Regions from separate parts of the Pelatocladus sp. BLCC-F211 genome, predicted to be linked through region 1. Evidence: predicted binding sites of a transcription regulator. Region 1 holds the regulator's gene; each other region holds the start of a gene.
The links. The regulator HrcA, encoded in region 1, represses chaperone genes, less so after heat shock. The targets are predictions, from matches to a motif close to TTAGCACTCNNGANTCNNGAGTGCTAA.
Positions count from the first base shown of each region.

Region 2: a site for HrcA is predicted at 2,074-2,100, ahead of groES (co-chaperone GroES). Genes of this name have one in related genera too.
Region 3: a site for HrcA is predicted at 1,885-1,911, ahead of groL (chaperonin GroEL). Genes of this name have one in related genera too.

Region 1 covers NZ_JBHFLM010000195.1:4,529-8,966, reverse strand. The annotation lists gene ACE1AT_RS23050 (DUF2834 domain-containing protein) at 11-652, opposite strand; gene hrcA (heat-inducible transcriptional repressor HrcA) at 649-1,740, opposite strand; gene ACE1AT_RS23040 (rhodanese-like domain-containing protein) at 2,058-2,405, opposite strand; gene ACE1AT_RS23035 (DUF3352 domain-containing protein) at 2,567-4,240, shown strand; gene ACE1AT_RS23030 (hypothetical protein) at 4,421-4,438, shown strand, end outside.
Region 2 covers NZ_JBHFLM010000099.1:2,009-6,446, forward strand. The annotation lists gene ACE1AT_RS12020 (response regulator transcription factor) at 278-955, opposite strand; gene ACE1AT_RS12025 (ferredoxin) at 1,236-1,757, opposite strand; gene groES (co-chaperone GroES) at 2,117-2,428, shown strand; gene groL (chaperonin GroEL) at 2,533-4,170, shown strand.
Region 3 covers NZ_JBHFLM010000110.1:74,899-79,336, forward strand. The annotation lists gene fabG (3-oxoacyl-[acyl-carrier-protein] reductase) at 1-499, shown strand, start outside; gene ACE1AT_RS13600 (MraY family glycosyltransferase) at 563-1,642, opposite strand; gene groL (chaperonin GroEL) at 1,956-3,638, shown strand; gene corA (magnesium/cobalt transporter CorA) at 4,032-4,438, shown strand, end outside.

The sequences.
Region 1 (4,438 bases):
TTTCGCATCTCTACAGACAATTTTCCTGTATTGATGGACGTATGCACAAATATAGCAGAGGGCCAAATAACGGAATTAAAGCGAACAGCCAAAATATTCCAGAACTTTTCCAACCGCGCCGCGTCAGATCATCTCCTAATAAAGTAGGAAATAATACGCACAGCAGACAAAAATCACAGCTCATCACATTGATAAAACGGCTAGTTTGCCACTGCTGGACAAAATCACCCCAATTTCCTTGTCCAATACCATAGCCAACTAAAATCGCCGTCCCAATAGTCAAAATAATACCCGTCCAGCGAGAATCTAAGAATTTAATCAAAAGATTTTTTTCGCCAGAAAACTGTGTATTTGGTTCTCTCAAAGCCAAATAGGGTAATAAAGCAAATGCGCCAACAGCGAAAGAAGCAGTAGCAAATGGCCAAGCAGGAATTTTTTGTCCTCTACCGTCAACAAACAAAACTGCACTGTAGACAACAGGCCAAATACCCATAATATTAAACAGTGCAATCACTAAGGGATTAATTCCTTGCCATTTACCAGTAGAAAGATTTTTAATTAACTCAAAAGTATCGGGTTGATTGGGAGGAGCAAGTAAGAAAGCATAAGCAATTAATCCTAACCAAAGCAACCCAAAGGTAATTTTTCTCATGAGGGATTTAGATCACTGAAAGTCTCTGATAAATACTCAGCAGCAGCAGCAACGAGTGCGATCGCTCCTTCGTAATCTAGGCGTGTTGGCCCCAAAACTCCCACACTACCTACCTGTGCTGAACCACGACGATAGGTGGAAGAAATTAAACTACAATTGCGAATTGGTTCCAAAGGATTCTCTGCACCAATTCTTACTGTTACTCGTGGTTTACCGACTTCTTCAGTCTCATTTTCCTCAAATATTAGTCGCCACAGTTGCTCTTGTTCTTCCTCCAATAGTTGGATGATAGTTTGCACCTGTTGTAGTTGTGAAAATTCTGGTTGTCGCAAAACTTCCGCCATCCCACGCACCATTATTTGTGTCACCCCTGGCGTCAAGCTACGACGACTAAATTCTGCTAAGGAATTTTTTAAGTATTCGCCATAGTGCTGAAATTCTCGATCTAAATCACTCCAATTCAGGTTAGCGACTTCTACCAAACTGCGTCCCCGTAATTGGCTATTTAAAAAGTTAGAAACAATTTGCAATTCCCGATCTATCAGTTCAGGATCAGGTTGTGCGTCTTTACTTTTTGGTGGCAAATCTAACAATGCTGAGTGTGTTTCATAACTATCTGTGACTACAATCAACATTACTCGTCCGGCTTCAATTTGCACCAATTGTAAATGCCGCAACAGTGCGCTAACATTTTGTGGCAAAGTAATCAAACTGATGCAGCCACTCAAAGTTGCTAAAATTTGGGCTGCGCCTTGCAAGAGATTTTCTAAACCTCTATCTTCCCAATTCAGGCGTGTTTGTAGTGTTTCTTCTACTTTTCTAGCTAAAGTATCAGAAGGTGTGATCAACTGATCAACATAAATCCGATAGCCAGAGTCAGAAGGTACTCGCCCAGCAGAAGTATGGGGTTGATAAAGTAGCCCAGCTTTTTCTAACACACCCATGGCGTTACGAATTGTTGCTGAACTCACACCCAGATTGTACTCTTCTAGCAGAGCTTTTGAGCCAACAGGCTCTGCTGTGGCGATGTAGTGACGTACTGTAGCCCAAAGAATGTGCTGTTGACGATTGGTTAGCTGGACTTCCATACCTAAAGTTTACCAAAGCAAAATTTTAATTAGTTTTTGAAAAACAAAAATTTATTAAGTTGGGAAGCAAAAAGCATTATTATTAGTTAAGCAAAATAGTAAATTATTGAAGTATCTAAAAATACGTTATAACAGTTCTATCTTGTTAATTTCACAAAATTATATTTATTCAGTTATCAGTTAACAGTTTTATTAGTGTAAGTCGCAGCAAATTTAACTTTTGTGCGTTAGTGGCACTTCTCTGACCAAATCATAGGGTTGATAACTGTTTACTTGAGTTCAGAATAGCAAAATAATTTAACCCTCGTCATTCTCGGTTAATACAGAGGAATTGAAGGGTCAACTAACATTGAGTAAGCATCAATACCACCAGAAATATTTTTCACGTTTGTAAATCCCTGATTTACGAGCCACTGACACATCTGAGCAGAACGAATGCCATGATGACAAAGTACCAGGGTTTCAGCATGTGGATCTAAGCGGGCATGAATTTCATTTCCCCATTCAGCAAATTCACTGAGAGGAAAGTTAACAAAACCCTCAATGTGAGCGATCGCGACTTCTTGCGGTTCACGCACGTCCACAAGCTGAAGATTAGGCTCACCTTTTGACAAATGTTGGGCAAGTTCTTCTACACTAATTTGGGTAATGGGTTGACCTGTCATCCGATTTTAGATTTTGATTTTGAGATTTTGGATTAACCGCAGTTTTTACAAACAATCCCAGATATTTCCTGGATATTATTTATGTTTGCAGAAAATCTGCATCTTGACCAGGAATAAATGCTTAGAGGATTTGAAGCAAGAGAAAATTAAGTAAACAAATGATGAAGCAAAGCTTATTCTTTCGTTCCCTAGCAGCTATTTCACTGATGCTGCTATTTATTACGATCTCTGGTTGTAGTGGCTTATCTAGTCCAAATTCTCTCGTGGGAATCAGTGGAACTAGAAAACAACCTGGTGCGGCGATTTTTGTATCCCAGCAAGCACCAGTGATGATGTCAATGCTAGTCAATCCTGATAAATTACAACCATTGGAACGTGAAGGAGAACTATCCAAACTTAAAACCAGCTTATTAGCCAACACAGGCTTAGATTACAAACAAGACATTCAACCTTGGCTGGGAGATGAAATTACCTTAGCTGTCACTACCCAAGACATCGATCGCGATCCTAGCAACGGACAACAACCAGGGTATTTAATGGCACTAGCAACCAAAAATCCAGAGAAAAGCCGCGAATTTGTGGATTTGTTGTTTTCCAAACGAGCGATCGCTGGAGCAAACTTAACCACAGAACAATACGAAGGTATCAAACTAATATCTGACTCTCAACAAGTAGAAACAAAATCTAAAACCCAAAATTCTTTGGCGGGTGCTGCTATTGGTGATGATTTTATCTTGTTTGCCAATGACCCCAAAGTGCTACGAGAAGCAATTAATAATGTCCAGGCTCCTGATCTCAATATAACTACCTCTAGTAAATATCAGGAAATTGTTAAACAAATACCCAAAGGTGCATTAGCTACAGCGTTCCTCAATCTTCCTAATGTTGCTCAATGGCAAGGTTTACAACTGCCAGAATCAGCAATCTATGACAGCGAAATAGTGTCTCTAGTTTTATCCAACAAGGGATTATTAGCAGAAACTAGCTTACTCGCACAAACCGCAACAGCACCTCCTCAAGAGCAAGTATCTCAACCTGTAGAAGCATTAAAATATATTCCCGCCTCAGCAGGTTTGGCGATCGCTGGCACAAATTTGAGTAGTTTACCTAACAGCAATTTAACCCAAGTCTGGCAACAACTCAAAGTAGCCATATCCGGCTCAGAAAAAGATGTAGTTTCTAATTTAGTCAAACCTGTGGTAGATGTACAAACAGGCTCAGATATCGACTTAAAAGCAGATATTTTTAGCTGGGTACAGGGAGAATACGCCATCGGATTATTACCCCGTCCAGAACAAGCAAATCCTGATTTTGTATTTGTAGTCGAAAAAACTGAAACCACACCAGCCGGAATTGATCATTTAGATGAAATCGCATCCTCAAAGGGATTATCACTCAATACTTTTGATGTAGACAAGCAAAAAATCTCCGCTTGGACACAATTAAAAGCCACAAAATTTATCGATCCTCAACAGCGAGAAAAATACGCCATTGAAGCCAAAGTTTCAGGAGTACATATTAGCCAAGGAAATTACGAAATTTTTGCTTCCAACCTCGAAACAATGAATGAAGTTCTCAATGCTAAGAACAATTCCTTAATTAGCGATCGCCAATTTAAAAATAGTATTGCTGCTATTCCCCAAACAAACCAAGGTTACGTGTATTTAGATTGGGCAAAAAGTCGAGAAATATTAGAAAATCAAATCCCAATTCTCAGACTAGCAGAAATACTCGCAAAACCCATATTCGAGAATTTGCGATCGCTCACCATCAGCAGTTACGGTAGCGACACAGAAATTTTCAAAAGTGGCGTGTTCTTTCAATTAGGTAAATAATTAGTTGTTAGTGGTTAGTGGTTAGTGGTTGATTGTTGGTTATTTCCAATGCTCAATGCCCAATGCCCAATGCCCCACTGTGTCACCTTCCAATGTGGCACAGCACTAAATAACTATAAGGTTATTTTTGTTACCATTAAGTATAGAATATAACTATAATTTCTTCGTTGGAGGGCTTCTATGGATAAACGTTGCCCC
Region 2 (4,438 bases), on a different contig from region 1:
GTTGGGTTACACTCCGTTCCACCCAACCTACATAATGTCCTTTTTGAAAAACTCCTCTTTTCAAGATGGACGAGGTTTAACTTCGGGAGCATCCCAATTTTTGAAAAAGACGTGGCGATGTTCGTAATCGCGGCTACACAAACCAAGTCCGCGAAGGCGGACTAATTCTAGCCTGCGTAGGCAGGCTTTGTCTGTAGAGCCAGTGACTTCTAGTCTGCGGGGATTTTAAACATTTGGGATACTCCCTTAACTTCTAACTCCTAACTCCTAACTTTGGTTATGCCATTTGATTTTCAATCGCCCACCGTGCTAACTCAGTACGATTATGGAGATTGGTTTTGCCCAACATGTTGGACACATGGCTTTCGACTGTACGCTGACTAACATTTAGTTCTTCAGCTATTTCGCGGTTAGCTAAACCCCTAGCGACAAACTGAACTACTTTCAATTCGGTTGGGGTTAACTGCACATCAAAGGGAACTTGAATCCGGGAACCGTTGTCTCCTCCTTTGGCTTGATGTTCTTTCCAACGAATGGTTTGCTTGAGAGACGATTCTACCTGCGCCACCAACTCTTCTGGTTCAAAGGGCTTGACCATGTATACATCAGCACCTTTATTTAGTCCTTTAACCCGGTCTGCGCTTTGTCCCTTTGCTGATAAAAATAGAACAGGAATCCAACTAGTGCGTTCGTTTTGTCGGACTTGTTCAACAAAGGTATATCCGTCCATTTCGGGCATCATCACGTCGCAGATGATCATATCTGGAACATCCTGCTCTAAAATTTCCAAAGCTTCTCGACCATTTTCTGCGGTGATGACTTCATATCCCCGGAATTCTAAGTAATCCTTCACCAGCAAGATGAGGTTAGGGTCATCATCAATGAGTAGAAGTCGTTTGTAATCTTTCATGCTGGGTTCTTTCATAGCAGTGGCACTTGTCGCGCGTAGATCCATAGGGGCCTTGTATAGCGATCCTTTTTGGTGGATGATTGTGATGTTGTGCTTTTTCCCACTTAACTTGCCTCTGTTGAGTAAATATCTCAAAATAGAAACTTACTTTCCTTGAAACTACTTAATCAATGGCAAAAGTCCAGTAAGGATACGTAGAGCAGTAGTATTTATAATGCGTTATTATATATCGGTTTTAAAGGAGCGGACAAAAAAACTTCAATAGAATAATAATCCTCCATAGATTATCAAACTTCACTAGTTTCAAGATGCTCCTAGTAAACACTTAACCCGCACTTTTGTAACTGACCGCTTCACTATATCCCTCAGATGTTAAGCTTCGATTCAGCTTCTCCTCAGCAACCACAGAGGTTTCTGACAGAGGATGAACTAAAAAGGCATATTCTTCCACAACCTTATTTATAATTAAATGTTCCTGGATAATCCGCTCGATGACTTCCGGGGTTGCTTGGCGATACCAGACACCATCCGGGTAAACCACCATTATCGGCCCAGAGCAACAAACTCGCAAGCAATTAGCTTTGGTTCGGAATATGCAACCAGGACGATTTTGTTGAGCAACATCCAACCCCAGCTCCTTCAGCCGCTTTTTTAAGTATTCCCATGCTGCTAAACTGGCTTGCTTAGAACAACATTTAGGCAATGTTTGATCAGCACAGATAAAAACATGTCGCTGAATTTTTGTTAGTCCTAAAGTTTCTATAGACTTATTTAGGGCATTATTTTCAGGTGATAGAGTTGCTTTTTGTATTTTATGGCTGAACTGGATCACTATCTTGTTACCCATCTCACGCTTTCTGATTTCTGTTCTATAACAAATTCCAAGCTTTGCAAATAAAGTTGACTATATATAACTATTCGTTACTTAAGTTGGGGATCAGGGATTAGAGATAAGGAGCAATGGGGATTGGGCATGAATCAGTTATCAGTTATCAGTTATCAGTGAGCAAATTAAACTGGTAACTGTTAACTGTTAACTGATAACTGAGAAGTTGTCCCCCTTGTCCCCGATCCCCAATCCCCAATCCCCAATTCCCAATTCCCAAAAGTTCGGGAACCCGTACAACCTAAAATATTGCCATTGCATACAGTCGTTCGCTAAATTAGCACTCAGGAGTTGAGAGTGCTAACTCTGGAGAAATTTGTATGGCAGCTGTATCTCTAAGCGTTTCTACTGTAAAACCTTTGGGCGATCGCGTATTTGTAAAAGTGAGCGCCTCTGAAGAAAAGACCGCCGGTGGTCTGTATTTACCCGACACCGCCAAAGAAAAGCCCCAAGTTGGGGAAGTTGTTGCGGTTGGTGACGGCAAAATTAAAGATGATGGTTCTCGTCAACCATTGGATGTGAAAGTAGGGGATAAAGTTCTCTACTCCAAATATGCTGGTACCGATATCAAGCTAGGAACCGACGAATACGTACTACTTTCTGAAAAAGACATTTTAGCGATTGTTTCTTAGTGATTGGTCATTGGTCATTGATCATTGGTTGGTTACAAATGACAAATGACAAGTGACAAATGACAAATGACAAATAACAAATGACAAAGGACTACTAGGAAATTATGGCAAAGCGCATTATCTACAACGAAAACGCTCGTCGCGCCCTAGAAAGGGGTATGGATATCCTGGCTGAGGCTGTGGCTGTCACCCTCGGTCCCAAAGGTCGTAACGTAGTACTAGAGAAAAAATTTGGCGCACCCCAAATCATCAATGACGGTGTGACCATTGCTAAAGAAATTGAATTAGAAGACCACGTAGAAAACACTGGCGTTTCTTTGATTCGCCAAGCTGCTTCTAAAACTAACGATGCTGCTGGTGACGGAACCACCACTGCTACCGTTTTGGCCCACGCAATGGTTAAGGAAGGCTTGCGTAACGTTGCAGCTGGTGCAAATGCCATTATGTTGAAGCGCGGTATTGATAAAGCTATCAACTTCTTGGTAGAAAAAATTAAAGAACACGCTCGTCCTGTTGAAGATTCCAAGGCGATCGCTCAAGTTGGTGCAATCTCTGCTGGTAACGACGAAGAAGTCGGTCAGATGATTGCTGAAGCTATGGACAAAGTCGGTAAGGAAGGCGTAATTTCCCTGGAAGAAGGGAAATCTATGACCACCGAATTGGAAATCACCGAAGGGATGCGCTTTGACAAAGGCTACATCTCTCCCTACTTTGCCACCGATCCTGAGCGGATGGAAGCAGTTTTCGATGAGCCTTTCTTGTTGCTCACCGATAAGAAAATTGCTTTGGTACAAGACCTCGTACCTGTACTTGAGCAAGTAGCTCGCGCTGGTCGTCCTTTGATCATTATCGCCGAAGACATCGAAAAAGAAGCTCTAGCAACCTTAGTTGTTAACCGCCTGCGTGGTGTACTGAATGTAGCTGCTGTGAAGGCTCCTGGTTTTGGCGATCGCCGCAAAGCAATGCTAGAAGATATCGCCATTCTCACCGGTGGTCAGTTGATTACCGAAGATGCTGGTCTGAAGCTAGAAAGCACCAAGCTAGATGCTCTGGGTAAAGCTCGCCGCATCACCATCACCAAAGACAACACCACCATCGTAGCTGAAGGTAACGAGCAAGCTGTGAAAGCTCGTTGCGAACAAATTCGTCGTCAAATGGACGAAACCGAATCTTCCTACGACAAAGAGAAATTACAAGAGCGCTTGGCTAAGTTGTCTGGTGGTGTAGCAGTCGTAAAAGTTGGCGCTGCTACCGAAACCGAAATGAAAGACAAGAAACTGCGCTTAGAAGACGCTATCAACGCGACCAAAGCTGCGGTAGAAGAAGGTATCGTTCCTGGTGGTGGTACAACTCTAGCTCACCTCAGCCCTCAATTAGAAGAGTGGGCAAATGGTAATCTCAAAGATGAAGAGTTGACTGGTGCGCTGATTGTTGCTCGTGCGTTGGCTGCTCCCCTGAAGCGCATTGCTGAAAACGCTGGTCAAAATGGTGCTGTCATCGCTGAACGGGTGAAAGAGAAAGAATTCAACGTTGGCTTTAATGCAGCTACCAATGAGTTCGTTGACCTGTTTGCTGCTGGTATCGTTGACCCTGCGAAAGTGACCCGTTCTGCACTACAAAACGCAGCTTCGATCGCTGGTATGGTGTTGACAACCGAATGTATCGTTGTTGACAAGCCTGAGCCAAAAGATAATGCACCTGCTGGTGCTGGCGCTGGTATGGGCGGCGACTTCGATTACTAAGATTCTGTAGTCACCTAAATTAAAAAACAGCTGCTTCCCTTGTGGAGGTGGCTGTTTTTGTTTGAACCGCAGAGGCACAGAGGACACAGAGAGTATTAGGAGAATTAGGAAATATTGTAATTATTAGTAGAGAGTGTCGATTTTCTCAACTGTGAAAAAGCCATCATTACCTATCGAGAAAACAAAGTACGGATTATCTCAGTCCGGCGATCGCGAAAAGAAGAGGTAGCCATTTATGAAAGCAACAGAAATAGAGCGATCGCACTGT
Region 3 (4,438 bases), on a different contig from region 1:
CAATCGTATTGATATCTTGGTCAATAACGCGGGTATCACACGTGACACACTTTTACTCCGAATGAAACCAGAAGATTGGCAAGCAGTAATTGATCTCAATTTAACTGGCGTATTTTTATGCACTCGTGCCGTCAGTAAAATCATGCTAAAACAACGAGCCGGACGGATCATCAACATTACCTCCATTGCCGGACTTATGGGCAATCCCGGACAAGCTAACTACAGCGCTGCCAAAGCAGGTGTGATTGGTTTTACCAAAACGGTTGCTAAAGAATTGGCCTCTCGTGGTATTACAGTTAACGCCGTCGCCCCTGGCTTTATCGCCACGGACATGACCAGCGATCTTGATGCTGAAGGTATTCTCAAATATATTCCTCTGGGTCGTTATGGTCAGCCAGAAGAAGTTGCTGGGATGGTACGTTTCCTAGCTGCTGATCCCGCAGCAAGCTACATTACAGGACAAGTATTGAACGTAGATGGTGGAATGGTAATGGCATAGAAAAGGCAAAAGTTAAAAGTTAAAAGATCGTTCTTTTGACTTTTGACTTTTGACTTTTGACTTTCATTTTGCCTTTATCCTCTGCCAAACAGTGAAACCTAACAGGGTGATAATACTGATGGTAGTGGCAATTATAACTACCAAACTCATGCCTCGTATTGTCATCGCCAGCCAGTTACAAACTAAAGCAATTGACCAGAGAGTCAGAGCTGCATGGCGCTGAGATAATCCCCAAGCTAGCAAGCGATGATGTAAATGGTCTTTTCCTGGAGTACTGAGGGGGTTTTTACCTGCCAACAGTCGTCGCACAAATACTTGGGTAGTGTCTAGCACTGGCAAAAGCAAAAACAAAACAGGCGGTACTAAAGAAAAGATTGTAGTGGCTTGTAGGTCGCCTACAATAGCAGTTGCGGCTAGTACATAGCCAAAAAAGTATGCTCCGGCATCACCCATAATGATGTGCGACGGATGAAAGTTATGGCGTAAAAAACCTAGTGCTGCTCCTGCTAAGGCTGCCAAAACTAGTGTCGCTGCTGCCCAGTTAGGAAACTGTGCCGAAACTGCCAGTAAACTCATAGCAGTAATAAAGCTAACACCTCCCGCCAAACCATCCATACCATCCATCAAGTTGATAGCATTCGTAATTGCTACCACCCAAAACACCGTTAGCAATGTTGAGAGTAGCGAGTCAATGGGAGTACCAAAAGTAACTTGAATGCTAATGCCATTCCCAACTAACAGTAGCGCCGTCAAAATTTGTACTAACAGGCGAACTGAGGGAGGTAAGCCGAATTGATCGTCGATAAAGCCTACTAGGACTAATATCGAACCTCCCAAAAGAATGGTTAAAACCTGAGCTAGTACCCCTTGAAGTTCAATTGGTCTTAAAAGGCTTGCTAAGATCAAAGCCGCTAGTACTCCCGCGTAGATCGCCAGACCCCCTGCATTGGGCAAAGGTTCTCGGTTCAAACGCCGTGCATTGGGTTGATCAGCCCAACCAACTCGCAAGGCAAATTTACGTACCGCCGGAATCAAACGCCACGTCACAACCCATGCTAAAAGAAATGTAAACACTACTGCTAACCAGCCGGAACCGCTAGGTTCAGCAATACCAAGCGCCTCAAGGAAGCTGTATATATTCATCTATCGCTTCCACCATTAATGCCAGTATCCAACATCAGCATTAAGTGTATAACAATCATTTTTTTTTCTCACTACAAATATGAGGGTATATGGATGTGTCTTATTTTGCTTGCAGTAGCATTTATTGAGGCAATAGGAGGAAATTTGGATTTTTATGGGTGGATTCCCCTACATCCATCAACCTATATCCTCCTATAGCCTAGTTAAAGATTAATAAACTCAACAGCTTATTGCTTGTTGACTTAGCACTCTTGCCTTGTGAGTGCTAAATTGTCTAATGGAAGAACTCACAAATTAAACCAAACTAAAAAATATGGCCAAAATTATTGCATTTGATGAAGATTCCCGACGTGCCTTAGAAAGGGGCATCAATACTCTTGCTGATGCAGTGAAAATTACCCTGGGGCCAAAGGGTCGCAACGTTCTTTTAGAAAAAAAGTTTGGTACACCCCAAATTGTGAATGATGGGATCACTGTTGCAAAAGAAATTGAACTAGAAGATCCCCTCGAAAACACAGGTGCAAAACTCATCCAGGAAGTTGCTTCTAAAACCAAAGAAGTTGCTGGCGATGGTACGACTACAGCAACGGTGTTGGCGCAAGCGATGATCCGCGAAGGCTTGAAAAACGTAGCAGCTGGAGCAAATCCAGTCGCCACAAGACACGGTATTGAAAAAACCGTTGAAAAGTTGGTAAAGGAAATTGCCACAGTCGCCAAGCCAGTAGAAGGAAGTGCGATCGCCCAAGTCGCAACTGTTTCCGCAGGTAATGACGAAGAAATCGGTGCCATGATTGCCGAAGCCATGGAAAAAGTCACCAAAGATGGTGTAATTACCGTGGAAGAATCTAAATCCCTAACTACTGAATTAGAAGTAGTTGAGGGTATGCAGATTGACCGGGGTTACATTTCCCCCTACTTTATCACCGACAATGAGCGGATGACGGTGGAATTTGAAAATGCCCGCATTCTGATTACCGATAAAAAAATCAGCAATATTCAAGATTTAGTACCTGTTTTAGAAAAAGTTGCCCGTTTGGGTCAACCCCTGTTGATTATTGCTGAAGATGTAGAAGGCGAAGCTTTGGCGACTTTGGTAGTCAACAAGGCGCGTGGTGTGCTGTCAGCTGCTGCTATTAAAGCGCCTGGATTTGGCGATCGCCGCAAAGCAATGTTGCAAGATATTGCTATTCTCACCGGTGGACAGTTAATTTCCGAAGAAATCGGTTTAAGCTTAGATATCGTTTCTTTGGAAATGCTGGGAACTGCCCAAAAAATTGCCATTGACAAAGACAACACAACCATCGTTGCTGGTAGCGAACACTCAGGCGACGTGCAGAAGCGGATTGGTCAAATTCGTAAGCAGTTGGAAGAAACTGATTCGGATTATGACCAGGAAAAATTGCAAGAACGCATCGCCAAGCTGGCTGGTGGTGTGGCTGTAATTAAAGTCGGTGCAGCCACAGAAACTGAACTCAAAGACCGTAAGTTGCGGATTGAAGATGCTCTGAATGCCACCAAAGCTGCTGTAGAAGAGGGTATAGTACCTGGTGGTGGTACGATGTTGATTCACCTATCTACAAAAGTTGCCGAAATTAAAAACAGCCTCAACGACGAAGAAAAAATTGGTGCTGATATTGTTGAGCGATCGCTAGATGCACCCCTGCGCCAAATCGCAGACAACGCTGGTGTCGAAGGTGCTGTCATCGTTGAAAAAGTTCGTACTACTGAATTCAACGTCGGCTACAATGCTGCTACTGGTGAATTTCAAGACATGATTGCCGCAGGTATTATCGACCCTGCTAAAGTCGTGCGTTATGCCCTACAAAACGCAGCTTCTATTGCTTCTATGGTTTTAACCACCGAAGCTGTTGTTGCTGAAAAACCTGAGAAGAAACCCGCCGGTGGCGCTCCCGATATGGGTGGTATGGGCGGTATGGGTGGTATGGGCGGTATGGGCGGTATGGGTATGGGCGGTATGGGTATGGGTATGATGTAGTCTCATACTGTCTGTATCTACAGATTTTGAAGCAGTTTGTCTTACCAAGGCAAACTGTTTTTTCATTTTAAACCACGTCTACTTTAAGAACTATAGTTTTGTAGTTTTGTAGGTTGGGTGGAACGGAGTGTAACCCAACCTACATAATGTCCTTTTTGAAAAACTCCTCTTTTCAAGATGGACGAGGTTTAATTAGTAATCTTAGTAATTAGTAGTTATTAGGGGTGCATAGCTGTAGGCCCATACAGTGGTAATACGGTTCGATTAAGGATTTTTCGGCATAATTTTGTCATGTAGAGATGCGAAATTACCCTGGAGAATCTTGCTACGCGTCTCTACTATTGATCCTTGACCCTTGACCATTAACTATACTAACTATTTAGGTAAAATAATATGGCTAAAAAAAAGCATCACTCAAATTCAATAGTAACTGAAGCAGATCACGAAGATTTTTATCATTATCCTGGAACTTTACCAGGAACCATTATTGTTGATGCAGACGCGCCACCATCAAAGATTGTATTAATCGACTATAATTCCATTGAAGCAATTAGCAAAGAAATAGAAATACCAGAAGAGTGTGCTTCTTATCTAGATACTAAGTCAGTAACTTGGGTAGATGTGCGTGGTTTAGGTAGTGAAGATATTTTACAAAGATTGGGCCAGGTTTTTGAGTTACATCCCTTGGTTTTAGAAGATGTTGTGAATGTGCCAGAACGCCCAAAAGTCGAAGATTATGAAGACCAACTAGTCATCATTGCGCGTATGGTTATACCTAAAAAAAAATCTCATGGTTTCCA